2 linked regions of the Pseudolabrys taiwanensis genome follow. The main gene of each other region encodes a partner of the protein of the gene in region 2 in a complex. Links are inferred from orthologs where the notes say so. Each region holds a gene or a part of one and is shown on either strand. Other genes may lie near its edges.

Region 1 (2,835 bases), 2.1 Mb from region 2 along the record:
CCGGATACCGGTTTGCCATCGTGCTCGATGCCGGCAAGCGGCGGTAGTTCAGTTTTCGGCGCGGGATGGCCGATCAACGCGGAGGGAATGCGCGAGGGATCGCCGCTGCCGAGACGGAAAAAGAACAGTCCGGCCAGCGCGAGAAAGACGATAAGCGGCAGCAGCACGAGGATGCCGCGGCGGCTCGGGGACGTCTGTTCGGCTTCGGTGCTCACGACTGGCCCTCGTTCCGTGCGCGGCGCCCGACCCCGCGCTCCTCGAGTTCGCCGAGCACGCGGCGCTGCGCGCTGTAATCGAGAACGACCCAGGCAACCATCGCCGCGATCACGAAGGCGGTCAGCGCATAGGAAGCGATGATGAAGTCGGCATGCGGCCCGAGGCTCATGCGCTTTTTCCTTCGCGCATGACCTCGTCCGAAAACCGGTTCCCCCTTTTCGGGATCATGCGCCGGCCTCCGCGAAGCGCTGCGCTTCCATGAGCTGCATGGTGCGCACGCGTCGCCGTAGGATCTCGTTGCGCATGACGGCAAGATGCAGCGTGAAGAACAAACAAGTAAACGCGGCCGCCATGATCAGCAGCGGCGTCAGGATCGACGGATCGATGGCCGAGCCGCCGATGCGCAGGATCGAAGCCGGCTGGTGCAGCGTGTTCCACCAGTCGACGGAGAACTTGATGATGGGCAGGTTGACCGCCCCGACCAGCGACAGGATCGCTGCGGCGCGCGCGCCGCGGCCGGGATCTTCGGCCGTCCAATAGAGCGCAAGTACGCCGAGATAGAGCAGCAGCAGCACCAGCATCGAGGTGAGGCGCGCGTCCCACACCCAATAGGTTCCCCAGGTCGGCCGGCCCCACAGCGAGCCGGTAACGAGGCAGATGAAGGTGAACGCGGCGCCGATCGGGGCGGCGGCCTTGCCGGCGACGTCGGCGAGCGGATGACGCCAGACCAAAGTGCCGAGCGCAGCGACGCTCATCAGGCCCCAGCCCATCATGCCAAGCCACGCCGCCGGAACATGCAGGAACATGATCTTCACGGTGGCGCCCTGCTGATAGTCGTCAGGCGCACCGATCGCGCGGTAGAGGCCAATGGCGAACAGGATCGCGGTCGCCGCCGCGAGCCAGGGCAGGACGGCGTTCACGAGCCGCAGGAAACGCGTCGGATTGGCGAAGTCGATCAGGGCCATGGCGGCTATCTAGTCGTGTGCGGGATCGCGGGCAATGCGGCCATGTCTTACTCCAGCCCGTGTCGGAGCGCCGCCGCTGCCGCGACCGGACCGAGCACGAGACTGCCGAGCGATAGCGCGCAAAGAATGGTGAAAGGCGGGCCGAACGGGGCCGGGCCGACGATGGCGGCATTGGCCGCCGCTACGCCGAAGATCAGGACGGGGATGGTCAGCGGCAGCACCAGCACCGCCAGCAACAGGCCGCCGCGGCGAAGCGCGACCGAGAGGGCGGCGCCGATCAGCCCGATGAAGGTGAGCGCCGGCGTGCCGGCGAGCAAAGTGAGCGCGACGACGCCCATGGCTTTCAGCTCGACATTCAGCATGAGGCCCAGCACCGGCGCGATGATCACCAGCGGCAGCCCGGTGGTCAGCCAGTGAGCGATGGCTTTGGCGAGAACGGCGAGTTCGAGCGGCATGGCGCCCATCATTAGAAGGTCGAGCGAGCCGTCCTCATGATCCACCGCAAAAAGCCGGTCGAGCGCCAGCAGGCTGGCGAGCAGCGCGCCGAGCCAGAGGATGGCCGGGCCGATGCGGGCGAGCAGATTGAGGTCGGGGCCGACGGCGAACGGCATCATCACCACGACGATGAGGAAGAACAGCGCGCCCATCAGCGCGCCACCGCCGACGCGGATCGACAGGCGCATGTCGCGCAGGAGCAGGGCCAAAAGCGCGTTCACGCGCGTCTCCGGGTCAAAAATGTGGTCATGGCTGATTGCCCCACGCACGACGCGCGCCCTCTCCCCTAGTGGGGGAGGGTTGGGGAGGGGGGTAGCCGTGGACGAACTGTGCTCGGCCCGAAGGACCCCCACCCCTGACCCCTCCCCGCAAGGGGGAGGGGACCATGCTGCGGCAGGTGGCTGCTTCGTCGAGGATCATATCGCCGGCCCCAATCGCATCTCGCGCGGATCTCGGAGGCCGATGGGCCCGTGGGTCGCTGCGACAATGAGTCCACCGCCGGCGAGATGGTCCTGCATCAGCTCGGCCAGCCGTGTTTGCGACGCGGTGTCGAGCGCCGAGGTCGGCTCGTCCAGCAGCCAGATCGGCCGCTTCGCCGCCAGCAGCCGGGCGATGGACAAACGGCGCCGCTGGCCGGCGGAGAGGTAGGCCGCTGGCAGACCCGCCAGGGGAGCCAGGCCGACGGCTTCGAGCGCCGGTCCGACGCCGCCGTGCCCGCCGCCGAGGAAAGTGGTCCAGAACGACAGATTTTCCGCCACCGACAGCGACGGCTTCAGTGCGTCATGATGCCCGAGGTAATGCGTCTGCTCGGCGATACTCGCGTCGTCCGCGCCGCCGTCGAGGCTCAGGCGCCCGTCCGCGATTCGGACGAGGCCGGCGATCATGCGCAGCAAAGACGACTTGCCGGCACCGTTGCGGCCGGTCACCAGCAGGGCCTCGCCGCCGCCGAGCGCGAAGCTCAAGCCTGTGAATACCGTGCGGCCGCCGCGGCTGCAGGCCAGGTTCTCGGCGCGAAGCTGCATCAGGTCGGCCGCGCCGTAAGCGCCGTACGCAGATCAGCATTGTGCGGAAGCCGCAAATTTCTGCGCATCTTTGAGAACCGTTCCAGTAAATATGGCGCCCGGCGCGAAAAGACCTTATAAGCCCGCACCTGCGCCGT
Region 2 (2,777 bases):
CGAAGGCGGCCACCAGCCGCTGCGCCGCGCCGTAGACGTCGCCACGCTTCCAGGCGAGCAACGGCCCGAACGGCATGGCGATGAGCAACGGCACGAACAGCGGCGCGAAGGTCAGGTTGAAGAACGGCGCGCCAACCGAGATTTTCTCACCGGTGAGCGCCTCGAGCGCGAGCGGATAAAGCGTGCCGACGAAGACGGTGAGGCACGCCGTGGTCAGGAAGAGATTGTTGAAGACCAGCGCGCCTTCGCGCGAAATCGGCGCAAACAGGCCGCCTTGCTTGAGCAGCGGCGCGCGCCAGGCAAACAAGGTCAGCCCGCCGCCGATGAAGAAAACGAGAATGGCGAGGATGAACACGCCGCGCGAGGGATCGTTGGCAAAGGTGTGCACCGACGTGAGCACGCCCGAACGCACCAGGAAGGTGCCGATCAGCGACAGCGAGAAGGCGAGGATGGCGAGCAGCAGCGTCCAGATCTTCAGCGCGTTGCGCTTTTCCATCACCACCGCGGAGTGCAGCAGCGCGGTGCCGGCGAGCCAGGGCATCAGCGATGCGTTCTCCACCGGATCCCAGAACCAGTAGCCGCCCCAGCCGAGTTCGTAATAGGCCCAGTACGACCCCATGGCGATGCCGACGGTAAGCGCCATCCACGCGGCAAGCGTCCACGGCCGCACCCAGCGCGCCCAGGCGGCGTCGATGCGGCCTTCGATCAGCGCCGCGATGGCGAACGAAAAGGCGATCGAGAAGCCGACATAGCCGAGATAGAGCAGCGGCGGATGGATGGCGAGGCCGGGGTCCTGCAGGATCGGATTGAGATCGCGGCCCTCGAACGGCGCCTGCGGCAAACGCAGGAACGGGTTCGAGGTGAGCAGGATGAAGAGATAGAACGACGTGGCAATCCAGGACTGCACCGCCAGCACCAGCGCCTTCAAGCGCACCGGCAGATTGCCGCCGAACGCCGCAACGCCGGCGCCGAACAGCGACAGGATCAGCACCCACAGCAGCATCGAGCCTTCGTGGTTGCCCCACACGCTCGTGAATTTGTAGACGAGCGGCATCATCGAGTGTGAGTTCTCGAAGACGTTCGCCACCGAGAAGTCCGACGTGACGTAACAGGCGGTCAGCGCGCCGAACGAGACGGCAACGAACACGAACTGCGCCAGTGCGGTCGACGTCGCCAGCCGCATCAGCGTCGCATCGCGATAGAGCGCGCCGATCAGCGGCACGAAGGCTTGCACCACCGCCAGCGCCAGCGCCAGCACCAGTGCGTAATGGCCGAGTTCGGGGATCATTGCGTCGTACTCGCCGGCATGTGGCCCTCGCCTTCGTTCCAGCGGCCGCTTTTCTTCAATGCGTCGACCACCTCGCGCGGCATATAGCGCTCGTCGTGCTTGGCGAGCACCGTGTCGGCGACAATCGTGCCATCCGGCTCGAGCTTGCCTTCCGCCACCACGCCCTGCCCTTCGCGGAACAGGTCGGGCACGATGCCCTGATAGCGCACGGTAACGTCGTGATTGCCGTCCGTCACCGCAAAGCGGATGCGCAGGTCGCTTCCGCGTTCGAGGCTTCCCGGCTTCACCAACCCACCGATGCGCATGCGGGTTCCGGGCGAGGGATGCTTCTCGGCGATGTCGGTCGGCGAGTTGAAGAACACGATGGAGTCGCTCAGCGAGAACAGGACGAGCGCGAGCGCGAGCGCCAACACGCCGACGCTCCCACCGATCAGAACCAACCGCCTTTGCTTGCGCGTCATGGTGCGGTCCCGTTCACCCTTCGAGTCCCATTTCCTTGATCGTATCCTCGATGCGCTTGAGCTTCTCCGGATCGCTGGCAAAGGCGCGCTTGGCGTCGCCCGCCGCGGCCTGCGCCTTGTCGCGTTCACCGAGCACGATGTAAGCGCGCATCAGCCGCTGCCACCCGTCGATATCGTCGCCGTTCTGCTTCAGGCGATCGGCAAGGCGCGCGACCATGCCACGCACCATCTCGCCGCGATCCTGCTCGTTCATGCCCGCGGCCGCATTGATGTCGGCGGTGCTCGGACCGGGCGCGGTTGCCGGCGCCGAGCCGCCCACGCGCGCGAGTGCCTCGCGCACCATCGCCGTCCAAGGCGCATCGGCCGGCGCGCCGTCGAGCATGCCGCGCCAGATCGACGCCGCCTTCGTTTTGTCGCCATCCTGCTCGGCGGCGATGCCGAGAAAGAACCGCGCCTTCAAATCGTTGCTGTCCAGCTTCAGCGCTTGGTCGAACGCGGCCTTGGCCTCTTCCGTCACAATGCCGTTCGAGGCCGCGGCCAGCGCTTCGCCGAGATCGGATTGGCGCTGCGCGCTGTCACCCGCCAGCGCGATCACCTTGCGCCGCGCAGTCACCGCATCGGCAAAGCGGCCGAGCCGCATATAGACTGGGGCCAGCACCTCGTAGCCGCGCGCGTCGTTCGGATTGCGCTCGAGATGCGCTTCGACCTGCGACACCATGCTGGCGATGGAGCGGCTCTGGTTCGCCTGTTGCGCCATGCGCTCGGCGAGCGGCGCGCCCGGAATCTGCGGCGACCCGAGAGACAGATAAAACGCCGCGGCCCCCAGCGGCAGGAGCACGAGCGCCGCGACGGCCGTGGCACGCCGCCGCCAGAGCGGCGCCGTTCCGGTCACGGCCGGTTCCATGTCGGCCGCATCGGCTGCGGCAATCAGCCGCCGCGACACCTCGACCTTGGCAGCCTCGGCTTCGCGCTCGCCGATCAGGCCGGCGGCCCGGTCGCGGGCGATCTCGTCGAGTTGATCGCGATAA

The links. The genes of interacting proteins can lie anywhere in the genome.
Region 1: the proteins of ccmE (region 2) and ccmB are in contact, whole or in part, in a solved structure (PDB 8CE8), measured with the Escherichia coli proteins. The link is inferred for Pseudolabrys taiwanensis from one-to-one orthologs.

What each region holds. Positions count from the first base shown.
Region 1 is NZ_CP031417.1:4,191,153-4,193,987, forward strand. The notes cover bases 64-2,827. They hold ccmB (heme exporter protein CcmB), read right to left. Parts: upstream 1,898-2,827; coding sequence 1,229-1,897; downstream 64-1,228. Other genes in these bases: DW352_RS19940 (DsbE family thiol:disulfide interchange protein), read right to left, coding at 64-215; ccmD (heme exporter protein CcmD), read right to left, coding at 212-385; DW352_RS19950 (heme ABC transporter permease), read right to left, coding at 441-1,181; ccmA (heme ABC exporter ATP-binding protein CcmA), read right to left, coding at 2,093-2,698. Also shown: more of DW352_RS19940, read right to left, coding at 1-63. UniProt on the Escherichia coli protein: Required for the export of heme to the periplasm for the biogenesis of c-type cytochromes.
Region 2 is NZ_CP031417.1:2,066,800-2,069,576, forward strand. The notes cover bases 18-2,723. They hold ccmE (cytochrome c maturation protein CcmE), read right to left. Parts: upstream 1,750-2,723; coding sequence 1,285-1,749; downstream 18-1,284. Other genes in these bases: DW352_RS09900 (heme lyase CcmF/NrfE family subunit), read right to left, coding at 18-1,288; ccmI (c-type cytochrome biogenesis protein CcmI), read right to left, coding at 1,763-2,723. In the rest of the region: more of DW352_RS09900, read right to left, coding at 1-17; more of ccmI, read right to left, coding at 2,724-2,777. UniProt on the Escherichia coli protein: Heme chaperone required for the biogenesis of c-type cytochromes. Transiently binds heme delivered by CcmC and transfers the heme to apo-cytochromes in a process facilitated by CcmF and CcmH.